One region of the Arthrobacter sp. 754 genome, then DNA from elsewhere that is predicted to be linked to it. Evidence: riboswitches for the same ligand, from Rfam matches in the RefSeq annotation. Region 1 holds a riboswitch; each other region holds the start of a gene.
The links. Region 1 has a riboswitch for S-adenosylmethionine ahead of ABIA70_RS02065 (aminotransferase class V-fold PLP-dependent enzyme). Riboswitches for the same ligand answer to the same signal wherever they lie in the genome.

Region 1 (7,686 bases):
GCCCGCCCGCCCGGGCCAACTGGTCCACGGAGAACACCACCGCAGAGAACGTGGTGAACGAGCCCAGCAGGCCCGGCCCCAGGCCCGCGCGAAGCCAGAAAGCCGTGGCCGGCCTGGCGATCCAGAGCGTTGTGAGAACGGCCAGCACGAAACTCCCCGTCACGTTGATGCCCAGCGTGGTCCAAGGGACCTGGCCGGCTGATTCAGGGAAAACCAGTCCCAGGCCGTAGCGGAGTTCCGTGCCGGCAAATCCACCCAAAGCAACTGCCAGCCATGCCCGCCAGTCAGGCATTCCGGCGATTCTCATGAGGCAGGTACAAGGACACAGCCCGCGTGGGCGTGGTCACTGTGAACCCACAGCGCCGCCGTCACTTCATCCGCCAGATCGTAATCCCGGCTCCTGCCGGCGTGGCGGATCCGCACCATCAGGGCGCCGCCAAACGGCCTGCGCCCCAGGACCTCCACCTCGGCGTCGAGGTCTATTTCCTCCGCCGCCAGGTATCGCAGCAGGTCCGGATTCTCGTCGCTGATGCGCGTGATCCTGCCAGTGTGGCCCTCATCGAGTTCAGCCAACAGGTGGGCGGGAGGCAACAGCACCGTGCCGTCTGCCGAGGGGATGGGGTCGCCATGCGGGTCCCGCTGCGGGTTGCCCAGCTTGGTGGCCATCCGCTCAATGAACGTGTCAGACACCGCATGCTCGAGCAGTTCGGCTTCATCATGGACTTCGTCCCAGCTGTAACCGAGCTCCTGCACAAGGTAGGTTTCGATCAGGCGGTGGCGGCGCACCATGGAAAGCGCAAGCCGAACGCCGGCAGGTGTCAGGGTGATGGCGCTGTATGGTTTATGGTCCACCAGCCCCTGGTCCTTGAGCTTGCGCACCATTTCCGAGACCGATGAGTTCGCAACGCCCAGGCGCTGTGCCAACTGCGAGGACGTGATGGGTTTGGCCTGCCACTCCGTAAAGCCGTATATGACCTTGACGTAGTCCTCGATGGAGGAGGAGGGCGCGCTGGTCTTCACCCCCCAAGCCTACCTGCTGGCGGGCATCACACCCTGGCTGCCCGCCATGTCAGGGTCAGATACGGCAGGCTGATGTCTTCGTCGGCATCGTGTCCCAGATGTTCGTGGAGATACCAGTCGAGGTTGGCCAAGACCTTGCCGCGGATTGCCTCCGTGGCACGCAGGTAATAGCTGCGGGACATCGTCAGCTCCATGATGTCCGCAGTGCTCAGGCTGTCCTCCCACCGGGTGACATGACTCTCGAGGCCTTCAAACCCGGGCCCCACTACCGGCCGGAAACCAGGCTTGTACACATCGCCTGCGTGCATGATGCGGGATAGCCGGTGAACCCAGGGAATGGACGTGTCGAGCTGGTTCCAGATCAGCCCCAGCGTTCCACCGGGCCGAAGGATCCGTGCCAGTTCCGTGCTAGCGGGCAGCGGATCGCACCAGTGCCACGCCTGCGCAACGCTGACGACGTCGAACGCAGAGTCCGGGAGCCCTGTCGCCTCTGCTGTCCCTTGGATTATGGACACCTCAGGGTATTGGGCGCGCAGCTGTTCAAGCATGTCCCCGGAGGGGTCCACCGCTGAGACCGTGAGGCCGCGTTCCAGCAGGAGGGCGGTGAACTTGCCCGTGCCGGCGCCGACGTCCACGGCGTCCCTGGCCCCGGCCGGGATCAGCCAGTCCGCTGATTCGCCGGGGTAGCCGGGGCGTACCCGCTGGTAGTGTTCCCCGCCAGCCTCGAAGCTCTGGCCGAGCTCCCGGCGGCGGCTGTGGTCAAGCCTGGGGCCACCCCGTGCCACGTGCGGCCTCCTTCAACTGATGCCCATGGGTATCCTTCGAATTTACCGCATGGGACCGCAGCCGCCTGATCGTGGCCTGCTGATCAGGAAAGCTCAGTCATCAAGGCACGGTGCCGCACCGGCGGTGCCGGGTGTGTTCGGCGCCCACTCCGGGTACGTGCGGGTGTCGTTGGCCGGAACCCAGCGACCTGAATCCACCACGTAATCCCAACCGAGGCCCGTGCTTCGGAGCTGCTCAATGCCGGCCAGCAGTCGCTGTGCGTCCTCAAGCCGGGACCCCACTCCAAAGCTCGCCCGCAGCGATCCCGAGGGAAGTCCGAGGCGCTTCAGCAGCGGGTGCGCGCAGAAGCGGCCATCCCGGAGGCCGACGCCGTGCTCGGCCGAAAGATAGGCAGCCACCAGTCCCGCATCGTAGCCGGCAACTGAGAAGTTCACGACGCCGATGGTGCCGGTTTCGGCGTCCGTGTCTGAGAAGATCTGGTGGACAGTGACGCCGTCGATTTTCTGCAGTCCTTCCACCAGGAAAGCCCTGATGGCTGATTCGTGGGCGTGCCAGCGTTCCTGATCCAGTGATGCGAGCACCTGGGTAGCGCGGGCCAGCGTGGCCGCACCCAGGACGTTGGGGGAGCCGCCCTCGTGCCGGGCGGGGCCCGTGGCCCAGCTGACGCCGTCGAGCCGTGCCTCACGGACGGCGCCGCCGCCGGCGAGGTGGGGCTTGCCGGCGTCGAGCCAGTCCGTCCGGCCCACCAGCACACCGGCGCCGAACGGGGCATAGAGCTTGTGGCCGGAGAAGACCACGTAGTCGATACTGTCAGCGGTGATGTTGATCCGGCGGTGCGGAGCGAGCTGGGCGGCGTCCACCACAATCCGGGCCCCGAACTCGTGGGCCAAGGTGGCCAGGGTTCTGATGGGGAGAATTTCGCCGGTGACATTGGATGCGCCCGTGACGGCGAGGAGGCTGACGCTTCCCTGCTCAAATTCGGCACGGAGCGCCGCGATGGTCCCCGCGATCGTGTCGGCGGCGACGACGCTGCGGTGCGGGACACCCTGCCACGGCAGGAGGTTGGCGTGGTGTTCGATGTCGAGGTAAAGCACATCGCCGGTTGGCCGTCCATCCGTCAGCGGAAGGCAGCCGGCCAGCAGGTTCAGCGAGTCCGTGGTGTTCCGGGTGAAGATCACGGAGTCGTCCGGGCGGCCGCCCACAAAGCTACGCACGACGTTCCGGGAGTTCTCGTAGACCGAGGTGCTGATCTGCGAGGCATAGCCGGCGCCGCGGTGGACGCTGGCGTAGAACGGCAGGATCTCGTTCAGGTAGGCGGACACCACGGAGAGGGCCGGTGCCGATGCGCCGTAATCCAGGTTGGCGTAACGGATGTGGCCGCCCTGGATCAGCGGCGCCTGGATTTCAGCGCCGGTGACGGCGGACAGGGGGCGCCCGGCGATGGCGAACGGATCGCCGAAAGCGGAGTTGGGTGTGCGAACAGGGGAAACGGCATGGGGGGAGACAGTGGCAGTTGTCACGGAGACCTCACTTTGAAAGGACGCCCGGTGGCCGGGAATCCGCGCTTGCCGGGTCCGTTCCGGACCGGCCTGGTCGTCACCCGGGGCACCCCACCGCGAATGGAGGGTTGCCGGCCAGCAAACCGGGGTTTAGCGCTGGCACTCGTGACCTGTTAAGAGCGTAGGACATCTCCTCGGCCGGGAAAAAGCCCGGACGAATGTTAAGGGCTTTGTTACGCGCATTTGGGTGGTCCCTGCTTTGTCCGAAGATACGACGGCGGACGCCCCCTTGAGGAGGCGCCCGCCGTCGAATGTTCGGAAAAAGGCTCCTGAACCGGACTAGAGGAGATCGTCCAGATCCGGATTCAACCGCTTGAGGACCTCGGAGTGCAGGATGGAGTTCGTGGCCAGGGCGTTGCCGCCGAACGGCCCGTCCACGCCTTCGAGCGAGGTGAAGCGGCCGCCGGCTTCCACCACAATGGGGACCAGCGCAGCCATGTCGTACAGGTTCAGCTCAGGCTCGCAGGCGATGTCCACGGAACCTTCGGCCACCATGCAGTAGGACCAGAAATCGCCGAACGCGCGCGTGCGCCAGACGTCCTCGGTCAGGCCCAGGAAGTCATCGAGGTTGCCGCGCTGCTTCCAGCCGCCCAGGCTCGAATAGGAGAGTGAGGCATCTGACAGCTTGGAGACGTCCGAGACACGGAGCCGGGTGGCGGCCGCGAGCGACCGGCCCATGTAGGCACCGGCGCCTTTGGCCGCCCACCAGCGCTTCCCCAAGGCGGGTGCACTGACCACTCCCACCACCGGTTCGCCTTCGTCTACGAGGGCGATCAGCGTTGCCCAGACCGGAACGCCCCGGACAAAGTTCTTGGTGCCGTCAATCGGATCAATGATCCAGCGTCGGGACCCGTGACCGGAGCTGCCGAATTCCTCCCCGAGCACGGCGTCGCGGGGACGCGAGCGGGAGAGCTGGCCGCGGATGGCTTCCTCGGCGGCTTTGTCCGCGTCGGTGACCGGCGTCAGATCAGGCTTGGTCTCGATGTGCAGGTCCTGTGCCTTGAAGCGGCTCATGGTCTGGTCATCCACGGAATCGGCCAGCACATGGGCCAGGCGCAGGTCATCGTTGTAGCTCGAAGCGGGTTGGATCATGGTTACAAACTACCGTCTTCCGGCTGCTGAGCCGGGGAGGTGGGCGTCCAGCAGCTAGCTGATGCTGCCCAGTTCCTTGGTTTCCTGGCCTTCCAGCCGCGGATCTGCGCCCAGCAGCCGCCTCAGCGATGCGAGCCGGGCCGGTCCGGTTGGGCCCGCGTTGCCGGCGGCCACCCACGCGTCCACTCCGCAGTTGACGGCGGCGGCGTTGTGCTTGCAGCCGCGTTCGCAGGCATCAGTGCCCGGCTCCAGGTCCGGGAAAGACCGCAGGATCCGGTCCGGGTCCACGTGGGCCAGGCCAAACGAGCGGATGCCAGGGGTGTCGATGATCCAGCTGCCCGCCGGGGCGTCGGTCAGTTTCAGGGCCAGGGCCGACGACGACGTGTGGCGGCCGCGGCCCGTCACCGCATTCACGCCGCCAGTGGCACGTTCCGCTCCCGTGAGCGCGTTGACCATGGTGGACTTGCCAACGCCGGAGTGGCCCAGCATCACCGTTACTTTCCCGTCCAGGTGCGCCCGGAGCTGCTCCACCGCATCGCTGTCCAGCCGCGCGGAGAGGCCGTCGTCCGAGCGGGCGTCGATGCCCGAAGCTGCGGAGTCTGCCGTCCGGCTGATGATGACCGGAAAGTCCAGGTGCTCGTAATTCGACAACAGTTCAGCAGGGTCCTTGACGTCCGCCTTGGTGACGAGCAGCAGCGGCTCAATGCCGGCGTCGTACGCGGCCACGAGGGCGCGGTCAATAAAGCCTGTGCGTGGCTCGGGATTGGCGGCGGCCACCACCACCACCAACTGATCAGCGTTGGCCACCACGGCACGCTCAATCGGGTCCGTGTCATCCGCGCTGCGGCGAAGCAGGGTCCGGCGGTCCTGGATCCTGACCAGGCGGGCCAGCGTGTCCGGTTCGCCGGAGACGTCCCCTACGAGGGAGACGAAGTCGCCGGCCACCACGGGGGAACGCCGCAGTTCGCGGGCCCGCGCGGCAATGATGACCCGTTCGTCCCCTGAGCCTTCACCGACAATGGCGGTATACCTGCCGCGGTCAACGGTGATGATGCGGCCGGTGACGGCGTCGTCGTGGCTGGGCCGGTCCTTGGTACGCGGCCGGGAACCCTTCTTGCTCGGCCGGATCCGGACATCGGACTCATCCCAGGAATCAGTGCTGCGCGCCATCGCTGGAACCTTCCGCCACCGCAGCTGCTGATCCGCCCTGGGCGAGCATGTCCGCCCACATCCGCGTGAACTCCGGCATGGTCTTGGCTGTGGTGGCGATGTCTTGGACCTCGATACCGGGTACCGCCAGGCCCAGGATGGCGCCCGCGGTTGCCATCCGGTGGTCGGCGTAGCTGTGGACGACGCCCGCGTGCAGCTTGGCAGGGCGGATCACCAGGCCGTCGCTGGTCTCCTCGGCATCGCCGCCGAGCCGGTTGATTTCGGTGACGAGTGCTGCGAGCCGGTCTGTCTCGTGGCCGCGCAGGTGAGCGATGCCGGTCAACGTTGAAGGACCGCTGGCCAGGGCACAAAGCGCCGCGACGGTAGGGGCAAGTTCGCTCGTTTCGGCAAAATTGCCACCCTTGATCTCAGGTCCGCCGGTAACAGTCAGGACACCGTCAGCCATGCTGACTTCCGCGCCCAGTTCCGCGAGGATGCTTCGCCACAGATCTCCCACCTGCGTGGTTCCTTCGGGCCAGTCCGGAACCCGCACCGTTCCTCCCGTGGCCAGTGCAGCGGCCAGGAAGGGGCCAGCGTTGGAGAGGTCCTGTTCAATGCGCCGGTCAAACGCGCGGATGGGTCCGGGCGCCACCACCCAGTGGTTGGGCACCGAGTCATCAACTGCCACGCCTACACCCCGGAGCACTGCGACTGTCATGTTGATGTGGTCCAGGCTGGGTACGGGTTTTCCAACGTGCTCAAGGTGGAGTCCCTCAGTGAACCTCGCACCCACCAACAGGAGCGCGGAGACAAACTGTGACGACGCGCTGGCGTCGATCACCAGGTGGCCGCCCCGGACTTCCCCGGTGCCCTCAACGCTGAACGGCAGCGAAGAGGGGGTGCCGCCGTCGTCCGTTGTCACTGTTACGCCGAGCCCCTTCAGCGCCTCGATGATGGTGCCCATGGGGCGCTTCCTGGCATGGGGATCGCCGTCGAAGTCGCTCACGCCGTTCCGCAGTGCCGCAAGCGGCGGGACAAAACGCATCACGGTTCCTGCCAGCCCGCAGTCGATGCGCGTCCGTGACGACGGCGCCTCCTGGCTCAAGGGAACGACCTCGAGGTCCGGCCCGAAGGCGCCGTCGCCGGGCACCTCGGTGATGGTGGCACCCAGCTGGCGGAGCGCATCAATCATCAGGGCGGAATCCCGGGAGTGCAGGGGGGCCCTGAGCCGTGACGGGCCGTCGGCCAGCGCGGCGAGCACCAGGAATCGGTTGGTCAGGGATTTCGAACCCGGCACTGTGACAGTGGCGTTGATCGGCCGGCCGGCGAAGGGGGCCGGCCAGTGCGGAACAGTATCGGGGGCGGTGGCGGAAGCTGCGGGGGTGGAACCGGTCATCCGTCCTTACGCCCCCGTTGCCTGCTCCACGGCACGGCGGACTGCCTTGTCCGCCTTATGGAGCTGTTTGCCGGTGGTCTTTTTGGCATCCGCGGCGATGTGCTCGGCACGCCAGGCGAGGCCCGGCTTGCCGGCGGTGTCAACTGATGCGAGAAGAGCTCCGCCGCTGAGTGAGACGTTCTTCAGCAACTGGTTCCGCCGGGCCTCACGGCCTGCTTTGGTGCTGACATCGGCGCTGCGCCATTCCACGAAGGTGTTCAGGAGCGAGATGACTGTCAGTACCGTTGCCGAGAGACGGCTGAACTTGCCTAGGCCGAACAGCACCCCGGCGCCAACCTGCGTTCCGCCGATTACCCGTGCCAGCGTCCGCTCGTCGGCCCGGAAGGGCAGCGATGCTGCTGCTTTCTTCAGGAGCGGCGAAAGCTGCTGGGCGGTGTCGTCGGCATTCTTGAGCTTGTCCAGCCCGGCGGCGACGAAACTCGAGGCAAGCATGGGACGGGCGAGATTACGGACAAAGGACATGGATTTCCTCCTGGCTGGACGAACCGCGTCGAATGCGGCGAAGTCGGTTCTAGTCTTGCACTTTTGGGGAATATTTGCCTGCCACGTGGGGTTATGGATTGCGGGTCCGTCGAACGTTTGGCGGCCCGAAGAATTGACCGGCAACGAATTGCCGCCAGAGAT
Region 2 (7,686 bases), on a different contig from region 1:
GGCCGGCCTGGGCATCCGCGTGCACGGCAACCAGCTCGGTCCAGGTCCCGGTGTCCAGTTGGCGGTGGAGTTGGGGGCGGCGAGTGTTGACCACGTGAATCATTTGTCGGCCGATGACGTGGAGGCGCTTGCGGAAAGCTGGTCCGGCTGGAACGCCGCTGCCGGAACGGGACGCAGGGGAACGGTGGCCACATGCCTGCCGGCCTGTGACCTCTCCACCCGGGCGCCGCTCGCGCCCGGTCGGGAGCTGCTTGACGCCGGCGTGCAGGTGGCCCTGGCCTCCAACTGCAACCCGGGCACCTCCTACACAAGCTCCATGGCCTTCTGCGTGGCCACTGCCGTGCTCCAGATGCGGCTCACGGTCCACGAGGCCGTCCGCGCCGCAACCTACGGCGGCGCGCTGGCGCTCCACCGCGAGACAGGGGACGACGCCGACGGCGCGCGGGCGGTGGGCTCCCTCGCCGTCGGACACCGGGCGGACCTGCACATGCTCAACGCCCCTTCGGCCACGCATCTCGCCTACCGTCCGGGCATGCCACTGACGTACGCTGTGTGGCGGGCAGGTGTCCGGGCCCGGTAGCCAGCAACCGCCGATCTGACGCAATCTGCACCTTTGGCCTCTGTTATAATCAGGAAGCGTCATTTCCTGGCGAGTTCTGACTCTGAAAGGCCCGCATGACCCGCACTGACCGCCTCACGGCCATCCTGGACCTCCTTGCCAAGACCGGCCAGGTGGAGGTGGAGGAGATTGTCAGCACGCTGGAAGTTTCACCGGCCACGGCACGGCGTGACCTGGACAGCCTCGCCAAGCGGCGCCTGCTGACCCGGACGCGCGGCGGCGCCACCACGGGGGCACTGGCTTACGACCTCCCCGGCCGGTACAACCGCGATGACCACGCAGAGGCCAAAGAGCAGATTGCCCAGGCAGCGTCCGCGCTGATCTGGCCCGGCGCGGTGATCGGGATCTGCGGCGGCACCACCAGCACCGCGCTGGCCCAGATCCTCGCGACCCGGGAGGACCTCAACGCGCCGGCCAACCAGCCCACCCTCACGGTGGTCACCAACGCCATCAACATCGCCGCACAGCTCGCAGTCCGGCCAAACATCAAAGTCATGGTGACCGGCGGGATCCTGAACCCGCGCTCCTACGAACTGGTGGGCCCGTACACGGACATCATCATGCAGAAGGTTGTGCTGGACATCGCCTTCATCGGTGTTAACGGCATCGATCCCGAAGTCGGCCCCACCAACACCGGCGAAGGCGAAGCATCAGTCAATGCCCTGCTGGCAAGCCGGGCCAGGGTTTCGTACGTGCTGGCGGATTCCTCCAAGGTGGGGGTCAGGGCCTTCGCCACCATGGACGGCTACGCATTCAACCGGCTGATCACCGACGCCGGAATTTCCGCCAAGGACAAAGCAGCGTTTGAAGCCAACGGCACGGAAGTGATTGTGGCGCCGCGCTAGGAAGCTACTGCCCTGGAAACCACTGCCCTAGAAAACCACCGGCGGTGCGTCCAGGACTGTCTCATCCACCCGGCGCTCCACCCACTGGCTGAACGGAACGTCGAGCCGGTACTTGTCCAGGTCGGTGCGCACCAGGGTCCGCACATCGGCGTTGTCCGGGTTGTTCAGGGATTCGAAGTACTCCACGGACCAGTGGAACCAGCGCATGCAGAACAGCCGCATCGTCAGCCCGTGGGTCACAAGGAGGGCGTTGGGGGCGTAGTCCGGCTTGGACCAGTGGCGGTAGAGCGTCTCCATAAAGGATGAGATCCGGTCATAGACGTCCGACCCGGACTCACCCTCCCGGAAGCGGTAGAAGAAGTGGCCGTAGGCGTTGCGGAGTTCCTTCTGGTCCTCGATGTCCCCGCTGATCTGGAAGTTCGCCCAGTCCTGCTCCCGGAGCCGCGGCTCTTCAATCACGCGCTCCGTGAGGGGGCCAAGATTCAGTGCCTCGAGCGTCTGGTAGGCCCGCAGGTACGGGGAGACGTAGACGCAGACCTGCCGGCCGTCCAGCTCCCGGCGGATGCGTTCGCCGGCCGCGGTGGCCTGGGCCAGCCCCAGGGGAGTCAGCGGAATCCGGTAGTCCGGGACCCTGTTGTAGATGGAAGTATCCGCGTTGGCGGCGGACTGGCCGTGCCGGATCATGATGATTTTGCCGGGAGCACTCATAAGCCCCAAGCATATGGTCGTTCCCCTTTCGGCGCTCTCTCACCTAATGTGGGTTTTTGGCCAACGCTCCCGCACAGCGGCAAGTGGACCAGCGAAGATCCGGAAACTACAGGCAAGATGGAACCATGTTGGTTCCCTCCCGCCGTCGGCTGCGGATTGAAGTCTGGATTGTGCTGGGACTGTCCCTGGGGCAGTCCGCCGTCTACTCCGTGGTGCAGTTGCTCGACAAGATGACCCGCGCGCCGCTGGCGGAGGGCACGTCCACGCTGAACCGTTCGCAGAGTACCCGCGAATATTTCGATCTCACCTACCAGCTGCTGGACATCATTTTCGCCCTTGTGCCCGTGCTGCTGGTCATCTATTTCCTCACCGACCACCGGCAGCCGGGGGCTGGGGAGGGTCCTCGCAGCGGCTCAGCCTTCAGCAAACTGGGGTTCAACTTCGCCCGGCCCGGGCGGGACCTGCTGCAGGGCTTTGGCCTGGCGGCACTGATCGGAATTCCGTCGCTGGGGCTCTACGCGGCGGGCCGTGCACTGGGCATCACCACGGCCATCATCCCCAGCGCCCTTGACGCCTACTGGTGGACGATTCCGGTGCTGGTCCTCTCAGCAATGCGGCACGCGGTGGTGGAGGAGGTCATTGTGGTGGGCTATCTCCTGAACCGCTTCGGGAAGTTCGGCTGGAGCATTCCGTTGGCCATCTTCACCAGCTCGATGCTGCGGGGCAGCTACCACCTGTACCAGGGCTTCGGCCCGTTCATTGGCAATGCCGTCATGGGCGTGGTCTTCGCCTGGCTCTACACCAGGACAAAACGGGTGATGCCGCTGGTCATCGCACATGCGCTGCTGGACATCGTTGCCTTCGTCGGCTTCAGCCTCTTCGGCAAGGCGGTGGGCCTGGGCTGAGCAGGGCGCAGGGCCCGCTTAAGGAAATTCGGCCGCCATCGGTAGGTGACATCATTGGCACCCGCTGATGGCGGCCGAAGGTTTTCCGGATCACACAGGACTGGTCTCAGATCGTGACTGCCCCGGTGGCGGTTTCGAACGTTACAGACAGGATGCCCGGGGTGCCATGCGGGGCAACCCATTCAACGGCCACGTCCTCAAGGGGCTTCTCCACGGGCTCGCCCAGCCATTCCGTCACGCGCTCGGCGGAGCCGGCGATGGTCAGGCAGCTCATCTTGACGTTGCTCTCGTAGGCGTTCGAGGGGTGCAGGGCGGGGTCGCCCTCCCACTTGAGCATGTAGGGCACCTGCGGATCCGCGATCAGGCCCAGGATGCCGATCTGCTTCCAGACGAGCTCACGGCCGTCCGGGAACTTGCGGTTGCCGTTGACGGCGGCGCGGCCGAGGCGGTCTTCGAACGGGGCGAGGTCGTCCACTTCGACGCACCAGCCCATCCAGCCGCCACCGGCTTCGGACCGCGCCCGGACAGCCTGGCCGAAAGGAGCCTTGTCGGACGCGGGGTGGTTCAGGACCTCCACAACTTCAAGATATTTGTGGCCGGCCAGGGGAATAATCATGTTCCGGGTCCCGAAGCGCGGGTGCACTCCGCCCTTCACGGCTTCGACGCCGAGGGCGGACGAAATACGTTCGGTGGTGGCAACGAGGCCATCTTGTTCACAGGCGTAAGAGACGTGATCCATGCGCATGCCCTCATCTTGGCACTTTGTGATGAGGCTCTCAGCTAAGGGTACCCTTACTTGGTTTTGGGCCCTTCCTGGGCCACCATTTCCCCTCCTTCGGCCACGACGGGCAGCAGTGACCATGTTCGTCACAATGCTGTTCCCGGCCCGCAGCCCGTTCCTACACTGAACCGAAGGTGATGAGCGCCAGTACCACGTCAAAGGAGCCGTAAATGTCCCAGGGTTGGTCTTTCGAAACACGCCAGATCCACGCCGGCCAGGAACCTGACACCGCCACCGGTGCGCGGGCGCTGCCCATCTACCAGACGACGTCGTTCGTCTTCCCCAGCGCGGAAAGCGCTGCGAACCGCTTCGCGCTCGCGGAACTGGCACCCATCTATACCCGGATCGGCAACCCCACGCAGGACGCCGTCGAACAGCGGATCGCCAGCCTGGAAGGCGGTCTGGCCGCGCTGCTGCTGAGTTCGGGACAGGCAGCGGAAACCTTCGCCATCCTGAACGTTGCCGAAGCCGGTGACCATATTGTGGCGAGCCCCAGCCTGTACGGCGGCACGTACAACCTGCTGGCGCACACGCTGAAGAAATTCGGCATCTCCGTCACGTTCGTCGACGATCCTGACAACCTGGGCCAGTGGCGGGAAGCCGTCCAGCCGAACACCAAGCTGTTCTTCGGCGAGGTGGTGTCCAATCCCCGCCAGGACGTCCTGGACCTTGAGGGCATCTCCGCGGTGGCGCATGACGCCGGAGTCCCGCTGATCGTGGACAACACCCTGTCCACGCCGTACCTGATCCGGCCCATCGAATGGGGTGCGGACATTGTGGTGCATTCCGCCACCAAGTACCTCGGCGGACACGGCGCCGCGATTGCCGGCGTGATCGTGGATTCGGGCAACTTCGATTTCGGCAAGGACCCGGAGCGGTTCCCCGGGTTCAACACCCCGGACCCCACCTACAACGGCATGGTCTATGCCCGCGACCTGGGCGCAGGCGGTGCCCTCGGCGCCAACCTTTCCTACATCCTGAAGGCCCGCGTCCAGCTGCTCCGGGACCTCGGCTCGGCAGTGTCCCCCTTCAACGCCTTCCTGATCGCCCAGGGCATCGAAACCCTCAGCCTTCGGGTGGAGCGGCACGTCGCCAACGCCACCACTGTGGCGCAGTGGCTCGAGGCAAGGGACGACGTCGAATCCGTCGCCTATGCCGGTCTGCCCTCCAGCCCCTGGTACGGGCGCGGCCGGAAGTACGGGCCCAAGGGAACCGGGGCTGTGGTTTCCTTCACCGTCGCCGGGGGAGCCGAAGCGGGCAAGCGGTTCGTGGACGCCCTGGAGCTCCACTCCCATGTGGCCAACATCGGCGACGTACGCTCTCTGGTCATCCACCCGGCCTCCACCACGCACAGCCAGCTCTCGCCCGAACAGCAGGCCATAGCGGGGGTGGCCCCCGGACTCGTCCGCCTCTCCGTCGGCATCGAGCACATCGATGACATCCTCGCCGACCTCGAAGCCGGCTTCCGTGCGGCCAAAAGCGCGGCGGAAGCAGCCGCGGCGGCAGGTGAGGAGCGGCAGTAGGCATCCGCTGAAGTCACAACCTGTCACAGGCTTAGCGCCAAGCGCCGGCTGTTTCGTACACTCGAAGCAGGTCATGAGTGCCAGCGACAGCCCCGGCTTGCTGGCCGGCAACCCTCCTCCGCGGCGGGGTGCCCCGGGTGAGGACCTGGCCTGCCGGTCAATTGACGGCGGGCAAGCGCGTAGAAAAGGTCCTGCCATGACGATCACGATTTCCCGAACCGCCGCCCCAGGACACGGGGTTGTCCGCTATGCCACCATCGGCGGCCTGCAGCTGGAAGCCGGCGGTTACCTTCCCGACGTCACCCTGGCCTACGAAACCTGGGGCACGTTGAATGCCGACGGATCGAACGCCGTCCTCATCGAGCACGCCCTGACCGGAAGCACCCATGTGACCCGTGGGGACAGCGACGAGGAAGGCTGGTGGGAACAGCTCGCCGGACCCGGCGCGCCGGTGGACACTGACCGGTTCTTTGTGGTCTCCATCAACATCCTCGGCGGATGTTACGGCTCCACCGGACCGTCCTCCGAAGCTCCCGACGGGAAGCCGTGGGGGTCCCGGTTCCCGTTGGTAACACTGCGCGACACCACGGCGGCTGAGGCCCGGCTGGCCGATGCCCTGGGCATCCACAGCTGGTTTGCCGTACTGGGCGGCTCCATGGGCGGGGCGCGCGCCCTGGAATGGGCCGTGACCTACCCTGAGCGTGTGCAGCGCTGCGCCGTCATCTCTGTCGGCGCCGCCAGCACGGCCGAACAGATCGCGTTCGCCCAGGCCCAGACCCTGGCCATCCGCCAGGACGTCAACTTCAATGACGGCGACTATTACGGTGGCCCGCTCCCCGAGGATGGCCTGGCACTGGCGCGGCGCATCGCGCACATCACGTACCGCTCGGCCGCTGAATTCGATGGCCGGTTCGGACGCTCGGCACAGATCGCCGAATCGCCGCTGCAGGCCGAGGCACTGGGGGCGCGCGGCCGTTACCAGGTTGAAAGCTACCTGGACCACCAGGGCAGGAAACTCGTCCGGCGGTTCGACGCCAACAGCTACATCGCCATCACAGACGCTTTGATGAGCCACGATATCTGCCGCGGGCGGGGATCCCTCCACGAGGCGCTCGGGCGCGCCACGGCCAGGTTCTTCGTCGCCGCAGTGGACAGTGACCGGCTCTATTTCCCGTCCCAGTCCCGTGAACTGGCGGATGCCCTGCCTGGCGACGTGGACGTGCACGTGATCGAGGCCCCCATCGGCCATGACGGCTTCCTCACCGAAATCGGCCAGCTCAGCGACCCCCTCCGGCGGCACCTCGCCGGCTGACGAACCGGCCAGGCCCAGGGCGCCTGTGCATTTTTGCAGATAGGGCCTGCATTTTTCGGGGTTGATGTTAAGTCCTGCGCGGAACATACTCTTGGGACCCGGCGATCCGTGGCGCCCGTCATCACGGCCGCCAAAGGCAGGTCCCAGTGGTGTCGATGGCGACGCCGAAGGAGAGTTCAAATGAGCATGGAAAACTCCGCCGGAAGGCGCGTAGTCGAACCCGATGTCAAGGCTTCAGGCCTGAGAAAAGTCGTCACGGCCTCCATGGCCGGCACCGTCGTTGAATGGTACGAATTTTTCCTCTATGCCTCGGCAGCCACCCTGGTGTTCGGCAAAATGTTCTTCCCCAACTCAGGGACAGAGCTGGACGGCATCATCGCCGCGTTCGTCACCTACGCCGTGGGCTTCGTCGCCCGGCCCATCGGCGGCATAGTGTTCGGCCATTTCGGTGACAAGTTCGGCCGCAAGCAGCTCCTCCAGCTGAGCATCATCCTGGTGGGGGTCTCCACCTTCCTCATGGGCTGCCTGCCCAGCTTCGCCCAGATCGGCTACTGGGCTCCGGCCCTCCTGGTGTTCCTCCGCTTTGTCCAGGGCTTCGCGGTCGGCGGCGAGTGGGGCGGAGCCGTCCTGCTCGTGGCGGAACACAGCCCGAACAGGTCGCGCGGGTTCTGGTCCAGCTGGCCGCAGTCCGCCGTTCCGATGGGTAACCTGCTGGCCACCGGTGTGCTGTTCACCCTTTCCTCCACGCTTTCCCAGGAAGCCTTCCTCGGCTGGGGCTGGCGGGTGGCGTTCTGGCTCTCGGCCGTCATCGTCGTCATCGGCTACTACATCCGAACCAAAGTCCAGGATGCCCCCATCTTCCTGGAGGCCCGCAAAGAAGTCACCGTCGAGAAGAAGGGCTATGGTGTCGCTGAAGTCTTCCGCCGCTACCCGCGGGGTGTCTTTACGGCCATGGGGCTGCGCTTTGCCGAGAACATCCTCTACTACCTGGTG
Region 3 (7,686 bases), on a different contig from region 1:
GAACCTGAACAGCGAATCGGCGTCCACAAAAACTTCAAACATCCCGGCCATGGCAAATCCTTCCGGTCTGCGGGGCCACCTTCCGGCGACGTCTTCGCCTCCGGCTTGCGTGGACGCGTTGCTGCGTCCGTCTCCCGCGGGTCTGGTCGAACGATCTGTTGATCAGTTCAGCGTGTGATTAAGAGTCTGGCCGCCGCTCCGGGAGCCTCACAAGACCGGCCGGGTAAACCCTGTGTAAATTGCGTACCACCGCCCGCAGACCCCGCCCTTGCCCGCCCAGGCCTGATCGGCAGAGCTGAGGCCGCCCTGGGACCCGCGACTTAACCAACGACGCCGGCGGGCCACCCTTTCAGGTGACCCGCCGGCGTCGTACGTGTGTGGACTTTAGTCCTTGATGAGGTCGTTGACCACGATGGTCTGGTCGCGGTCCGGACCGACGCCGATCGCGGAGAACCGCGTACCGGAAAGCTTCTCCAGGGCAAGCACGTAGTTCCGCGCGTTCTCCGGAAGGTCCTCCAGGGTGCGGGCGCCGGTGATGTCCTCTTTCCAGCCCTCGAAATACTCGAAGATGGGCACGGCGTGGTGGAATTCGGTCTGCGTCATGGGCATTTCGTCGTGCCGGACGCCGTCGACGTCGTAGGCAACGCACACCGGGATCTGCTCGATCCCGGTCAGGACGTCCAGCTTGGTGACGAAGTAGTCCGTGAAGCCGTTGACGCGGGAAGCGTGGCGGGCCAGGACGGCGTCGTACCAGCCGCAGCGGCGCGGGCGGCCGGTGTTGACGCCGAACTCACCGCCGGTCTTCTGCAGGTACATGCCCATCTCGTCGAACAGTTCCGTGGGGAACGGTCCGGCACCGACGCGGGTGGTGTAGGCCTTGATGATGCCGATCGAGCGGGAGATGCGGGTAGGGCCGATGCCCGAACCCACTGACGCGCCGCCCGCCGTCGGGTTCGAGGACGTGACAAACGGGTACGTCCCGTGGTCCACGTCCAGGAAGGTGGCCTGGCCGCCCTCCATGAGCACCACCTTGCCCTCGTCCAGCGCCTTGTTCAGGACAAAGGTGCTGTCGATGACCAGCGGGCGCAGGCGCTCGGCGAAGGAGAGGAAGTAGCTGACGATCTCCTCCACCTCGATGTCCCGGCGGTTGTAGACCTTGACCAGGAGTTCGTTCTTCTGGCGCAGCGAGCCTTCCACCTTCTGGCGGAGGATGGATTCGTCAAAGACGTCCTGGACGCGGATGCCCAGGCGGGCCACCTTGTCCATGTAGGCCGGGCCGATGCCGCGGCCGGTGGTGCCGATGGCGCGGCTGCCGAGGAAGCGCTCCGTGACCTTGTCCAGCACCTGGTGGTAAGGCGCCACCAGGTGGGCGTTGGCGGAAACACGCAGTTTGGACGTGTCCGCACCCCTGGCCTCCAGGCCATCGATTTCCTCGAACAGGGCCTCGAGGTTCACCACGCAGCCGTTTCCGATGATGGGAACCGCGTTGGGGCTGAGGATGCCGGCCGGAAGGAGCTTGAGCTCATACTTCTCACCGCCTACGACGACGGTATGCCCGGCATTGTTGCCGCCATTGGGCTTAACGACGTAGTCGACACGGCCACCCAAGAGGTCTGTGGCCTTGCCTTTTCCTTCGTCGCCCCACTGGGCTCCTACGATCACGATTGCTGGCATGGGATCCTCCCCCATTCGTTCGGGCCGCACTCCGGGTGCCCCATCCGCTTATTCGCGGGAGGGTCATCAAAGGCCGGCGCCGTTCATGAGAATGCCCCGAAGGCAACAGCCTGGCGGGAACGGTTAGGACGCCCTGCCACGCAAGAGTTCGGGGCTCTTACCACCCAAGTTTAGCCGACGCCGGGGTTTCTCCACTCGTTCGGCCTGGCGGGGTTCACACACGAAACAATCCGGCCCGGACTTGCCCGGGCCCTGCAGATGCCATTAAGTGAGAGTACCCATCCGGAGCGGCCGAGAGACCTGGATCGTTGACGCCGCAGCAACCGCGTTTGAGCAGGACAAACCTGCCGGCGCAGGTGCTACTGCCAGGACCGATGGAAAGGAAAATTCCCCATGTCGCTTAACACTGACCACATCCAGGTTACCCACGCAGGTTCCCTGCCCCGCACGCCGGAGCTGATCGCCGCCAACGCCGCGAAGGAGACCGAAGGCATTACCCCGGAATTCCTCGAACTGCTCGAGTCCTCGGTGGTGGACGTCGTCCAGCGGCAGAAAGACGTGGGGGTGGACATTCCCAACGACGGCGAATACGGGCACACCATGTCCACTTCAGTCGACTACGGCGCCTGGTGGAACTACTCGTTCGCGCGGCTCGGCGGCCTGGAACCCACAGATGTGGACCGGTGGAAGGACGCCACCGTGCACCGCTCGTCGCCGGGGCACATTGTGCTGACCTCGTTCCCGGACCGCCGCGATCGGCTGGCTTTCAACGACGCCTACACCGATCCATCCTCGGGCATCCTGGCGCACCGCAAGAGCGTTTCCCAGCCGAAGATCACCGGGCCCCTGACCTACACCGGCCAGGACCTGGTGAACTCCGATGTCACCAACCTGAAAAAAGGACTTGCCGCCGCAAGCCTCACCCAGGGTTTTGTGGCCTCCCTGTCCCCCGGCTCCTGTGCCCGCGTGGCCAACGAGTACTACAAGTCCGATGAGGAGCTGCTCTACGCCTGCGCTGACGTGATGCGGGAGGAATACAAGGCCATTATCGACGCCGGCCTGACAGTCCAGCTCGACGATCCTTCCCTCGCGGAAAGCTGGGACCAGATCAACCCGGAACCCACCCTGGAGGACTACCTCAAGTTCATCCAGCTGCGGGTCGAGGCCACCAACTGGGCCCTGCGTGACCTGCCCCAGGAACAGATCCGCCTCCACGTCTGCTGGGGTTCCTGGCACGGCCCGCACACCACGGACATCCCGTTCGGGGACATCGTCGGCTCGGTGCTGCAGGTCAACGCCGGTGCGTACTCCTTTGAGGCCGGCAACGTCCGCCACGAGCACGAATGGCGGGTCTGGGAGGAGACCAAGCTGCCCGAGGGCAAGGTCATCATCCCCGGCGTCGTGTCACATGCCACCAACGTGGTGGAGCACCCGGACCTCGTCGCGGACCGGATTGTCCGTTTCGCCGAGCTGGTGGGCAGGGAGCATGTCATCGCCTCCACCGACTGCGGCCTGGGCGGGCGCGTCCACCCGCAGATTGCGTGGGCCAAGCTGGAGGCGTTGGGCGAGGGCGCCCGCCGCGCCACCAAGCGTCTCTGGTAGTTTTTTCGATCCAGCTGCAGGGTCCGTCCTGTGCCTTCCGTCACGGGAAGGCCCGGGACGGGCCCTGCATTTTGCGGGGCTTGCTAAACTGATAGAGACCGACCAGGAATCGGTCCACAACACATTTCAAACCACCCCGGACTTGGCGTGCCCACCACGCGCCCATTTTCCGGATTGGCAGCAGCACCGATCCCCGCAGGAGACATTGCCCTTCATGACAGCCCTGGCACCCGAATCATTCCGCGAACAGCTCCTGAACCGCCGTTACGATCCAAATGTTGCCGCAGTCAACGAGCTGTGCGATTCACTGCAGAGCGTCAAGCCGCACACCCAGGTCCCCTACGTTGACCCGATGCACGACGTCGACGAGTGCCGCATCATCAGCCTTTTCTCCAACATCGGCGAGGCGGACCCGTCCGGCTTCATCACTGCGGGAGACGACGACGCCACCACCCGCATGCTCGGCATCCAGTGGAAGCTGGGCCTGCGCCCTGAGTGTGTGATGCCGTGGAACGTCCACCCCTGGCACACCGACGGAGAGCCCAACGGCAAGTTCACCCCGGACCAGATTGCCTCCGGCCTCAAGCCCCTGCTCAAGTTCCTTGCCCTGGTGCCGCGCGCCTCGGTGATCGTTGCCCATGGCACCGAAGCCAACCGCCTGGCCAACCTGCTCCTGAAGACCGAAGTGCCCATGATCTGGCGCCGCGGCCTGAAGACCTACAAGGTCCGCAGCCTCAGCGGCCGCGCCTTCGCCGGAACCCCCGCCCGGCAGGAGCAGTACCTCGAGGAAATGCGAGTCGCCTACGCCGACGCCATGGCCCGCACGGGACTGACGAAGGCCAGCTAGTCCCCACCCGCTCCTTCGCTTAACGACGGCGGCCGGTCACACCCTTCCACAAAAAGGTGACCGGCCGCCGTCGTACTTTAACAAGCAACGCGGGGTCACTTTCTCGCCCAAAAACGGTGGTTTATTGGGCGGAAAGTGACCCCGCGTTGGCTTGGGTGGTGCTTGTCAGGCTGCCGCCTCGATGGCCGCTTTTGCCGCCGGGTCCGAATCGTTCAGGAACTTCTCGATCCGCTCCGGCTCTTCCGCTTCACCGATAGCCGAAGAGGCCCGGCCCAGCGAATACAGCGCACGCAGGAAGCCGCGGTTGGGCTCGTGCTCCCACGGGATGGGACCGGTGCCGCGCCAGCCGTTGCGGCGCAGCGAGTCCAGGCCGCGGTGGTAGCCGACGCGGGAGTAGGCGTAGGAATCGATGACGCGGCCCTCGGCCCACGCCTCTTCCGCCAGCACGGCCCACAGGAGAGAGGACGTCGGGTTTTTGGCCACGAGATCCAGGGCCTCCTGGCCCGCTTCCAGCTGCTGGTAGACCTCGGTCTCGGCAGGCAGGAGCGTGGGCTCAGGGCCCATCAGGTTTCTGCGGAACTCGTCGGACATTCCTAGAACGTCTTTCCGGCCGAACCGAGCTGCTTGGTCGCTTCAACGACGCGGGCGGCCAGGCCGGCTTCGGCCGAGGCGCCCCAGACGCGCGGGTCGTAGAGCTTCTTGTTGCCCACTTCGCCGTCGACCTTGAGCACGCCGTCGTAGTTCTTGAACATGTGGTCCACCACGGGACGCGTGTAGGCGTACTGGGTGTCGGTGTCGATGTTCATTTTGATCACGCCGTAGGAAACGGCGTCGGCGATTTCCTGGTCCGAGGAGCCGGAGCCGCCGTGGAACACGAGGTCGAACGGGCTGTCCTTGCCGAGCTTGGCACCCACCTGGGCCTGGATGTCCTTGAGGATTTCCGGGCGCAGCTTCACGCCGCCGGGCTTGTACACGCCGTGCACGTTGCCGAAGGTCAGGGCGGTGATGTAGCGGCCGTTCTCGCCGGCGCCGAGGGCTTCGATGGTGGCCAGGGCGTCTTCAACGGTGGTGTACAGCTTGTCGTTGATGGCGTTTTCGACGCCGTCTTCCTCGCCGCCGACGATGCCGATCTCAACTTCGAGGATCATCTTCGCGGCGGCGGTGCGCTCCAACAGCTCGCGGGCGGTGCTCAGGTTTTCGTTCAGCGGCTCGTGCGAACCGTCCCACATGTGGGAGTTGAAGATGGGGTCGCGGCCGGCCTTGACCTCGGCCTCGGACGCTGCCAGCAGCGGCAGGACAAAGCCGTCCAGCTTGTCCTTGGGGCAGTGGTCCGTGTGCAGGGCGATGTTGACGTTGTAGTTCTTGGCCACTTCGCGGGCGAACGCGGCGAAGCCCAGCGAACCGGCCACCATGTCCTTGGTGGAGGCGCCGGACCAGTAGGCCGCGCCGCCGGTGGATACCTGGACGATGCCGTCGGACCCGGCCTCAGCGAAGCCGCGCAGGGCCGCGTTCAGCGTCTGGGAGGAGGTGACGTTAACGGCCGGAAACGCGAAGCCGCCCGCCTTTGCGCGGTCGATCATCTCGGAGTAGATCTCTGGGGTTGCAATGGGCATGCTGACTCCTAAAGTGAATTTCGTCTGCGGGCCGAGCAGGCCCTGGAGTGAACCTCGTCGGCTACGAACCATCCTAGCCAGTTCTGCCCCGGCGCCGTGTTTCCGGTCACCCGGGCCGGTAATACTTGCCTAAACGTGCTGGTGAAACACGTGCTGGCGGATCCAGGCGTGCATGGCGATGGCCGCCGCCGAGGCGGCGTTGATGGAGCGGGTGGAGCCGAACTGCTCGATGGACAGGGTGGCCAGGGCGGCTTCGTGGACCTCCGGCGTCAGCCCGGGCCCCTCCTGGCCGAAAACCAGGACGCAGTCCTTGGGCAGCTCATAGGTTTCCAGCGGCACGGAGTCCGGGAAAATGTCGATCCCGATGATGGCCAGCCCCTCCCCCTGCGCCCACGCCACAAAATCCTGCACGGTGGGGTGGTAGCGGACGTGCTGGTAGCGGTCGGTGACCATCGCCCCGCGCCTGTTCCACCGCCGTCGGCCGATGATGTGGACTTCCTTGGCGAGGAACGCGTTGGCGGTGCGGACCACCGTGCCGATGTTCATGTCGTGCTGCCAGTTTTCGATGGCGATGTGGAAGTTGTGCCGCTTGGAATCGAGGTCCGCCACGATCGCGTCGTGCTTCCAGTAGCGGTACTGGTTCACCACGTTGCGCCGGTCGCCGTCCGCCAGCAGCTCCGGGTCCCAGTGGTCACCTTCAGGCAGATCGCCTTCCCAAGGCCCGACGCCGACCTCCGGCTTGGGCTCCGACGGCGGCTCTGGCGCTTCGCCGTTCAGTGGCTGCGGTTCGGCTGTGTTCCCGGGCGTTTCATTCACCCCTCAACACTAGACTGGGGCGTTGGAGCATCCATCACCGGCGGAGGTAAAACGTGGCAGAGACAGACCAGGTCAAAGGATCACCGGCGGTTTACCGCAGCGGCCAGGAGATTGAATGCTGGCTGACGGACATGGACGGCGTGCTGGTCCACGAGAACCAGCCCGTCCCTGGCGCGGCAGACCTGATCCAGCGCTGGGTGGACACCTCCAAACGCTTCCTGGTGCTGACCAACAATTCCATCTTCACCCCGCGCGACCTTGCAGCCCGGCTGCGTGCGTCCGGGCTTGAGGTCCCCGAAGAAAACATCTGGACCTCCGCGCTTGCAACGGCACAGTTCCTCAAGGACCAGGTGCGGGGTTCCGGGTCCGGAAACCGCGCCTACACGATCGGGGAGGCCGGGCTCACGACGGCGCTGCACGAGGCCGGCTTCATCCTCACCGACCAGGACCCGGACTTCGTGGTGCTCGGCGAGACCCGCACCTACTCCTTTGAGGCCATCACCATGGCCATCCGCCTGATCCTGGCCGGCGCGCGGTTCATTGCCACGAACCCGGATGCCACCGGGCCGTCCAAGGATGGCCCCATGCCGGCCACCGGCGCCATCGCGGCTCTCATCACCAAGGCCACCGGCCGGGAGCCGTACATCGTCGGCAAGCCGAACCCCATGATGTTCCGCTCCGCGATGAACCAGATCGACGCGCACTCCGAAACCACCGCCATGATCGGGGACCGGATGGACACGGACATCGTCGCCGGCATGGAAGCAGGCCTGCACACCGTCCTGGTGCTGACCGGCATCACCCGGCGCGAGGACATTGCGTCCTATCCGTTCCGGCCCAACCAGGTCCTGGACTCCGTCGCTGACCTGAAAAACCAAATCTAGAAAACGGAGACCCTGGACCCTCCGCGGGGCAAAGGAAGGAACTCGTCGAGCAACTGCTCCAGGATGGGGCGGTAGATGGTGGGGTTCCATCCGGGGCTGGCGTGTGCCGGGAGGGCGCCCTCGGTCTGGAGGTGCGTGGAGACGATGTTTGTCCGGAACACGAGGGCCCAGGCCGCCACAGCGGTTGCGTAGCTGACCGTGCGGTCCCGGTGGTTTCCGATATACGCCATCTTGGTGCTTCCCAGGTTCT
Region 4 (7,686 bases), on a different contig from region 1:
CCTCGTGCTGCACCAGGCACTCGCGCTGAAACGGCGCGGCGGCGGGACCGGCGTGGTGGCTCTGTGCGGCGGCGGCGGCCAGGGCGAAGCCCTCATCCTCAAAGCCTGAGGCAGCTCGGCGGCGGTCAGGTGGGGATGATCCGGAACAGGAAACGCGTCCGCACCATGGTCCAGAGCAAGCCCAGGATCACGACGTAGGCCGCGGTGTTGACGAGGACATCGCCCAGGCCCAACGCCGGGATATTCGCGATCACCGCTATGAGGACCACGTGGATAACGAACACGTAGAGCGTGGCCCGGCCCAGCGGGATGAGGAACCAGCCAAGGGCACGCTCCACCGGTTTCCAGTAGGCGGTGAGGAACGCGTAGGAGGCCACTATCAGGACCAGGACATTGAGCAGGCGTCCGGGGGCCAGGTAGGTGCGCGCAAAGAAGGAGTCGTACATACTCCGGTAAACACCGTCCGGAATGACAGCCAACCGCACATCGAAGCCGTTGGCGAGGTAAGGGTTGCCCCAGGACAGGAACGCGAAAACGGCTGCGCCCACAGTGCAGGCAGCCACCGCCCACGGGTTCGCCGTGAGCCAGGCCACGAGCTTCCGCCGGTGGAACCCCGCCACGAGGCCGATCACAAACAGCACCTGCCACACCATCAGCGGAAAAGAATCCTCGAACTGGGAGGGAAGCAGTCGGAAGCGGGTGGCCGCCCCTAGCCCGTAGACGCCCAGTGTGGCCGCCAGCACCCACCAGGCTTTGCCGCGGTTAAGCGCCGCAAGAATCAGGGGACTGGCCAGCAGGAGAATGACGTAGAGGCCCATGACGTTGAACTGCCACGGCCCGAACTGCAGCAGCAGGATGGCGGGAAGAAGCTGCGGCGGCACCGGAAACTCGAAGAGCGATTCCATGCCGGCATAAAGATCGTAAGTGCGCCCGGCGGAGCCATGCCCTGCACCACCTGTCCCCTGGTCCGTGTAAGAGGTAAGGGAGGCGGTCTGAAAGACCGGCACCAGGGATACCAGGAAGATGCCCAGCAGTACCACCAGGGCCGTGACATAGAGCTTTCCGGCCCGGCGCGCCGTCAGGTCCACCACGGTGCCAAAGTCATCCCTGACCCGCGGCCCGTAAACCATTCCCACCACCAGCCCGGAGAAGAGCACGAACAGCTCCGCGCCGGAGACAAAGCCCACCGCCTCCTGGGTCAGCAGCTGGAAGAGGGACGTCATGCCGAGGTGGTTCACCACCACAAACACGATGGCCAGGCCGCGCAGCAGGTCCACCCGGGAATCCCGCTTCGAAGGATCGGCATAGCCCCACGCACCCACCGCAGAGACTCTTCGCGGGAGTTGCCATAGCGCCACCAGGAGGACAAGCAGGGCCACACCCACGCTCCAGGCGGCGGCACCGGTCACGGTGTTGGCCCGGGAGTGCGCCTGTCCGGTTCCCAGCTCAGTAACGGGGCCGGTGACCAGTCGCGATGCCGCGAGCCGGGCACGCGCGGCCGCCGCCACCTCAGCATTTCCGGTGATGGTCCAGTCGATACTGGCAACACCGCTGTCCCGTGTGCTGACCCGCTCGTCCCACACCACGGCAGCTGTCCTGCTGAAGCGCGCCGACGTGGCAGCTTCAAGCGTCTGGTCCCACCAGCCTCCCTTGATCTCGGCCTCCGCAGCCCCGCCGGCCGAGGGGCTGTAAAACGCTGCCGTCTGCAGGAGAAAGGGCTTCCCGGCTTGCTCCACGTAGGTGGCGTAGAAGTCCTCGTTTCCGGCGCCGGCCAGCATGGACGCCAACTCTCCGGACGCAGGCACGGTGTTGACGGCGGCTTTCCCGGCTGTGTCGTCGTGGTAAGCCGAAAGCCCCGCCCATTCGACGGCGTTGTCTCCGGGATAGTAGGGCGCATACGCACTGTCTGTGCCGTCCCACGCACCGTCGCTGTTGGTGTCCAGCAGGGCGAAGCCCTCGCTCCCTGCGGCAGGGGCGTTGCGGTTCCGTTCAAAGGGGTAGTCCCGCCCAACGTATGGTTCCCAGACCATGAGCGTGCCGGCGTCGTCCGTTTCCTTGAACTCCGCGGCGACGGCACGGAAGGCAGCACGGTATGCCGCCGGCTGCTGGCCCCAGTCAACCCAGCTGCCGTTCATGTCCGGGGCGAAGCGCACCAGCATCGTGCCCTGGAAGCCGGCCGAAACGTTGGCGACCTCAGCAGCGAACGCCCGGGCCGCCGCCGCGTCGATCTGTTCGAGCGGAACGGTGGGCTTGACGGTGAACATTGCGTGGGAGCCAACGGCTGACGCCTGGTCCAAAAACTGCCGGAGATTGTCGGCCTCTGCGTCGCGGAACGGGATGGAGATGTCGTGGCCGAACACCGCGGGGGTGGCCCCCAGCCGTTCGGCAAAGGACCCGGCCGAGTCCTGGCCCCACTCAAGGACAGCGCCCAGCAGCGGCTTTCCTGCCTCCGGGGCCGGTCCGGGTTGGGCGGCTGCGGCAGCGCCGGCCGGCAGAAGGCTGGACAGGAGGGTGGCCAGCAGGAGCAGGGCCGCAAGAAGTGCTGACGTCAGCGGGCTGCGGAGTCCGGGTGCGGCCGACGGCGGCACGCGCCTGAGTGCGGTGGCTTTCGGCATGCTGGTGTGGACCCTCCCCCGGGACGGCTTTGCAGTGATGGCGGCCGGCGCCACCTGCGGAAACTCTATCGGTCCCCGCAGGCCTGTCCGGGCGTTGCCTTGCGCCCCCGCCTCCGCGTCAGCCGCCAGGAGGACCGGCCTCAGCCGGCCAGGATAACCATTGGCACCAGGCGCTCCACGCAGGAGACCCGGACCAGGCTCTCCAGTCCTGATGCCGCCCTGTTGTTGACCCCGGTGTCGTCACACCAGTCCAAGGCGTAGGGGTAGGCGGTGACCCCGGCGTTCCCGGCGGCCATTCCCGCCGGAACGGTAAACACGAAAGTGAAACCGCCGTCGTCGGTCATCGGAGCAAGTCCCTCCAGCACGTTGATTCCGGCAGCGTCCCGAACCGTCACCTGGACCTTGGCGTCCGCGCCGTAGCGGGCATCGCACGTGGTGTCCTGCGCGCTGACCGTGACCTGGTCTCCCGGCCGCGCTTCCGACGGCGTGACGCTGTAGGCCGGCGGCAGGCAAGGCGGCGGACCCGGAACATCCCGGCAGCCGGCCACGCCCATTAGGATCGAAGCTCCGCACAGGGCCGCGGCCAGCCGCCGTACCCGGGTTCCCCCCGCCCTTTGGTTCCTGCTGTCCGCCATGGCCTGATTGTCCCGCCCGGATGGTGAGGGGGAGAAGCACGCGCAGGTTACGAAAGTCCGGCTTGGTTACGGAACATGACGACGGCGGCGGTGCGGCCGGGCGGGCCGGATGTTACGTTTTTGGGGAGTAATGAGAACCGGCGCCAAGCCCTGACTGGCCGGTCGGCAACCCTCCCTTTCGCGGCGGGGTGCCTCAGGTGAATACTCGGCATATCGACCCATTCGAGCTGCAAGCGTGAAAGAAGGAGTTCCGTCGTGTCCGACGCACCTGCCCCCGAAGAAAGATTGTCCTACCGGCTCATCACGGGGCCGGACGACAAGGCTTTCTGTGAACGGATTTCCACCGCCTTGGCCGAGGGGTACGTCCTGCACGGCAGCCCGGCCGCCACATTCAACGGCAGCAGCGTGATTGTTGCCCAGGCACTCATCCTCCCGACGGCGATCGCGAGCGCGGATGCCGCCGTCGCCACCGCTGTTGAAGACCTTGAATCGGGCGACGACCTCGACTTCGACGGCGAGGGCCACGCATGAGCTACGCCGGAGACCTCACCCCGCTGGAAGCCTGGGCCAAGCTGGAGCAGGGCGCCATCCTGGTGGACGTCCGCACCGAAGGCGAATGGGCCCACATCGGCATCCCGGACACCAAGGCCACTGACAACGACCCCCTGTTTATCCAGTGGACGTTCCCCGGCGGGATCCCCAACCCGGATTTCCTCACCGACCTGACCCAGCAGGCCCCGGAGGACCCAACCACCGAGCTCATTTTCCTCTGCCGCTCCGGCCAGCGGTCCATCGCTGCCGCCATCGCCGCGACACAGGCCGGCTTTACCTCCTTCAATGTCCTGGAGGGTTTCGAAGGCGAGCCCGACCGCTACGGCGAGCGAACCGTCAACGGCTGGAAGAACCGCGGCCTGCCCACCAACCTCGGAAGCAAATAAGTGACCTTCAACAAAGATGCCGCCGGCTGGAGCCCTGACACCCAGGCCGTCCGCGGCGGGCTGGACCGCACCAACTTCCAGGAGACCACCGAGCCGGTGTTCCTGAACTCGGGCTTCGTCTACGAGTCGGCCGCCGCAGCCGAACGCGCCTTCACAGGCGAGGACGAACGCTTCGTCTACTCCCGCTACGGCAACCCCTCCGTTGCCACCTTCCAGGAACGGCTCCGCCTGCTGGAGGGAACCGAGGCGTGCTTCGCGACGGCGTCCGGCATGTCCGCTGTCTTCACAGCCCTGGGTGCGCTGCTGGCAGCCGGGGACCGGGTGGTTGCCGCCCGCTCACTGTTCGGCTCGTGCTTTGTGATCCTGAACGAAATCCTGCCGCGCTGGGGCGTGGAGACGGTGTTCGTGGACGGCCCTGACCTGGACCAGTGGCGCGAAGCCCTGTCCGAGCCCACCACGGCCGTTTTCTTCGAATCGCCATCGAACCCCATGCAGGAAATCGTGGACATTGCCGCGGTCAGCGAGCTGGCGCACGCGGCCGGGGCCACCGTCGTCGTCGACAACGTTTTTGCCACTCCCCTGCTGCAGCGCTGCGGCCAGTTCGGCGCGGATGTCATTGTCTACTCCGGCACCAAGCACATTGACGGCCAAGGCCGGGTGCTGGGCGGTGCCATCCTCGGGACCAGGGAATTCATCGACGGTCCGGTCAAGCAGCTGATGCGCCACACGGGACCCGCGCTGTCCGCGTTCAACGCCTGGGTGCTGACCAAAGGCCTGGAAACCATGGCGCTGCGCGTGAACCACTCGTCCGCGTCCGCGCTGCGGCTCGCCGAATGGCTCGAACAGCAGCCCGCCGTCAGCTGGGTCAAATACCCCCTGCTGAAGTCGCACCCGCAGTACGAGCTGGCCGCCAAGCAGATGAAGGCCGGTGGCACCGTTCTCACACTGGAACTTGCGACGACGGGCGGCCGCTCGGGCAAGGACGCCGCCTTTGCGCTGCTGGACGGGCTGCGGATCATCGATATCTCCAACAACCTGGGCGATGCCAAGTCCCTGATCACCCATCCGGCCACCACCACCCACCGCGCCATGGGCCCCGAAGGCCGGGCCGCCATCGGGCTTAGCGACGGCGTCGTGCGGCTTTCGGTTGGCCTGGAGGACGTGGACGATCTCATCGGCGATCTGGAACAGGCGCTCAAGCAGATCTGATACGCCGCCTTAGCGGCGGGCGGCCAGCGCCGAGGAGAGGGCAGATGCCGACGCGGCACTGCTGTTGATCCGCCAGTCGGTCTCCTTGTTCAGGTTGAACCAGACAAAACCGGAGACGTCCGGCTGTGCCCTCAGGTAGGAGACCAGCGCGGTGTTCCAGTCCGGTTTGCTGCCGCCGGTTTCGGTGCTCGCCGTTTCGGTGATGACGATCTGCTTGCCGGGGGCGATTGTCCGGAGCGCGGCCAAGTGCGGCCCGAACACGGCGTCGGGCAGCTGCCAGGAACTCCACACCTGGGTGGTGCCCCAGTTGTAGGCGTCCAGGCCCACGGTGTCCACGTACGCATCGCCCGGATACAGCACGGACGGATCAACGGACCCGCCTCCGTTGGGCGCCCACACCCAGTTGACGTTGGTTGCTCCGGCTGCGCTGACGAGATCGTGCACGTGCCGCCATGCCTGGATGTAGTCCCCGGGACCGTTGCCGTTGACCGCTTCGGCCCACGGGTACCAGTTGCCGTTCATTTCGTGGGCGAACCGAAGCATCAGCGGCTTGCCCCATGATGCAAGGGCACCTGCCCACTGGCTGATGTACGGGTCGAAGTCTCCCGCGGTGATGCGGGCAAGTGCGTAGGCGGGCTGGGTCACGCCGGCGCCGGCGATCCACGGTTCCCAGGTGACCAGCGGCATCGCGCCGCGCTGCACCACCGATTCCAGTTCAGAAACCGGCGGGGCCTGCCGGAAGTCCTTGTAGGACAGGACGATGCCAGGACTTTCCCCCACCAGCCCCGCCACAGCGTCAAGCTCAGTGTCCGCCGCAGCCCCGCCCGGTGTGGCGACGCCGAAACGAAGGAACGCTGCACTGACAGGTGGGACCCCGGCCAGGACGGTGAACGTTGCGGTGACCGAGGTCTTGCCGGCAGTCGCCGTCAGCGCCACAGGACCCTGCGCGGTTGCCCCGACAGTGGCCACCGCGCTGAAGGTGCCGGTCTTGGTGGTCTGAAAAGGTACCGGCGCCGAGCCCCCCGTGACAGTACCCGCGGACGACCGGGGAAAGCCGGTTCCACTGAGCGCAACACTGCTCCCGGACGAACCGGAGGCGGGCGCGAGTGTCACGGCTGGTAGCGGGGCTGCCGTTGCGGCCGTAGTCCCCACCCCGACGCTGACAGCAGCCAGCCCAAATCCCAGCAGCGCGCTGCGTCGCGTCGGGTGTTCCATGCATCGTCCCCCTGATAATCGATGCGTACCTGGACGCGCCGTCTGCCAATACTATTCAGCGGGCGCGGCAAAAGGGAATGGTCCGGCGCGGGAGACCCGGCCTATCCATCGCCAGCGGCCGTGAGGCGGACGTCCACTTTGTCTCCGGCACTGACCTGGGCGGCCGCTCTTATGTCCTTCTTGACCGGGAGCAGGAAGGAGCCGCTCCTGCTGTCGGGGAAGACCGAGGTCTGCCAGGTGTGCCCCGCGATTTCCGCCGTGACTTTGACCGATCCGAAGGCCCTCCGGGACGCAGCTGCCTCTTCGCGGATGTCCTCTGCCACGTCCGGGGGCACGGTCACAAAGTGCCACCCGGCCTCGCCGGGATAGAGCCACAATTCGGCCCGGAACGAATACGACGACGTCACGGCCGCCAGTATGGCACGGGCACCTCGGTAGGCGCATCCCTCCTCTTGGCAACGCTCAGGATCCGGGCTGGCGGAGCTGCTCGGACGCCGTCTTCCGAACGGCCGCAGTCAACTCGTTCAGTACAGGTGAATCGATCTTCCAGCGCTGCCAGTACAGGGACACGTCAACCGGGTGTTCCGGCGCCAGCTCCACGAGGTCCCCGCGCCGGACGTCGGCCAGGCACTGCTGCTCCGGCAGCAGCCCCCATCCCAGTCCCAGCCGGATGGCCTGCGCGAACTCGGCAGAGGATGGAACGTAGTGCCGGGGTGCCGTGAGGCCTGCACCGGTCACCGTCGTGAAGAACTGGTCCTGCAGGTTGTCCTTGCGGTCAAAGTCCACCACCGGCACCCGGCTGCCGGCTACGAGTTCCGGCCCGTCGGGCCACCAGTGGCCGATGTACCCGGGGCTTGCCACGGCCCGGTATCTCAGGGCACCCAGCGGTTCCACCCGGCAGCCCTGAACTGCTTCGGGAGTGGCAGTGACCGCTGCCATCACCATTCCGGTCCTCAACAGCTGCGTGGAATGCTGCTCGTCCTCGCGGTGAAGTTCAAAGCATGCACCGAGACCCGGGGGCAGGCTCGCCAGCGCGGGCATGAACCACGTGGAGAGGGAGTCGGCGTTCACCAC

Region 2: it holds a riboswitch for S-adenosylmethionine, as region 1 does, so the genes downstream of both, metX (homoserine O-acetyltransferase MetX) here and ABIA70_RS02065 (aminotransferase class V-fold PLP-dependent enzyme) in region 1, are expected to answer to the same signal.
Region 3: it holds a riboswitch for S-adenosylmethionine, as region 1 does, so the genes downstream of both, ABIA70_RS13010 (cobalamin-independent methionine synthase II family protein) here and ABIA70_RS02065 (aminotransferase class V-fold PLP-dependent enzyme) in region 1, are expected to answer to the same signal.
Region 4: it holds a riboswitch for S-adenosylmethionine, as region 1 does, so the genes downstream of both, ABIA70_RS20070 (DUF1737 domain-containing protein) here and ABIA70_RS02065 (aminotransferase class V-fold PLP-dependent enzyme) in region 1, are expected to answer to the same signal.

Annotation. Positions count from the first base shown of each region.
Region 1 is NZ_JBEPSC010000001.1:424,749-432,434, reverse strand. Features, by position in the region: gene ABIA70_RS02080 (fluoride efflux transporter FluC) at 1-292, opposite strand, end outside; gene ABIA70_RS02075 (metal-dependent transcriptional regulator) at 304-1,020, opposite strand; gene ABIA70_RS02070 (class I SAM-dependent methyltransferase) at 1,047-1,805, opposite strand; gene ABIA70_RS02065 (aminotransferase class V-fold PLP-dependent enzyme) at 1,899-3,326, opposite strand; SAM riboswitch class IV at 3,363-3,476, opposite strand; gene hisN (histidinol-phosphatase) at 3,645-4,457, opposite strand; gene rsgA (ribosome small subunit-dependent GTPase A) at 4,512-5,627, opposite strand; gene aroA (3-phosphoshikimate 1-carboxyvinyltransferase) at 5,611-7,002, opposite strand; gene ABIA70_RS02045 (DoxX family protein) at 7,009-7,524, opposite strand.
Region 2 is NZ_JBEPSC010000002.1:697,588-705,273, forward strand. Features, by position in the region: gene hutI (imidazolonepropionase) at 1-580, shown strand, start outside; gene ABIA70_RS08580 (DeoR/GlpR family DNA-binding transcription regulator) at 676-1,464, shown strand; gene ABIA70_RS08585 (histidine phosphatase family protein) at 1,492-2,172, opposite strand; gene ABIA70_RS08590 (CPBP family intramembrane glutamic endopeptidase) at 2,298-3,077, shown strand; gene ABIA70_RS08595 (VOC family protein) at 3,184-3,822, opposite strand; gene ABIA70_RS08600 (bifunctional o-acetylhomoserine/o-acetylserine sulfhydrylase) at 4,029-5,381, shown strand; SAM riboswitch class IV at 5,451-5,565, shown strand; gene metX (homoserine O-acetyltransferase MetX) at 5,578-6,693, shown strand; gene ABIA70_RS08610 (MFS transporter) at 6,874-7,686, shown strand, end outside.
Region 3 is NZ_JBEPSC010000004.1:196,038-203,723, forward strand. Features, by position in the region: gene ABIA70_RS13000 (YegP family protein) at 1-51, opposite strand, end outside; gene ABIA70_RS13005 (adenylosuccinate synthase) at 385-1,674, opposite strand; SAM riboswitch class I at 1,950-2,055, shown strand; gene ABIA70_RS13010 (cobalamin-independent methionine synthase II family protein) at 2,068-3,276, shown strand; gene ABIA70_RS13015 (uracil-DNA glycosylase family protein) at 3,491-4,123, shown strand; gene ABIA70_RS13020 (DUF3151 domain-containing protein) at 4,289-4,714, opposite strand; gene fbaA (class II fructose-bisphosphate aldolase) at 4,717-5,736, opposite strand; gene ABIA70_RS13030 (TrmH family RNA methyltransferase) at 5,866-6,552, opposite strand; gene ABIA70_RS13035 (HAD-IIA family hydrolase) at 6,606-7,436, shown strand; gene ABIA70_RS13040 (thioesterase domain-containing protein) at 7,433-7,686, opposite strand, start outside.
Region 4 is NZ_JBEPSC010000008.1:73,273-80,958, reverse strand. Features, by position in the region: gene ABIA70_RS20085 (acetyl-CoA C-acetyltransferase) at 1-109, shown strand, start outside; gene opgC (OpgC domain-containing protein) at 126-2,615, opposite strand; gene ABIA70_RS20075 (hypothetical protein) at 2,756-3,250, opposite strand; SAM riboswitch class IV at 3,377-3,492, shown strand; gene ABIA70_RS20070 (DUF1737 domain-containing protein) at 3,506-3,781, shown strand; gene ABIA70_RS20065 (rhodanese-like domain-containing protein) at 3,778-4,188, shown strand; gene ABIA70_RS20060 (O-succinylhomoserine sulfhydrylase) at 4,189-5,397, shown strand; gene ABIA70_RS20055 (glycoside hydrolase family 26 protein) at 5,407-6,612, opposite strand; gene ABIA70_RS20050 (DUF1905 domain-containing protein) at 6,714-7,019, opposite strand; gene ABIA70_RS20045 (LysR family transcriptional regulator ArgP) at 7,075-7,686, opposite strand, start outside.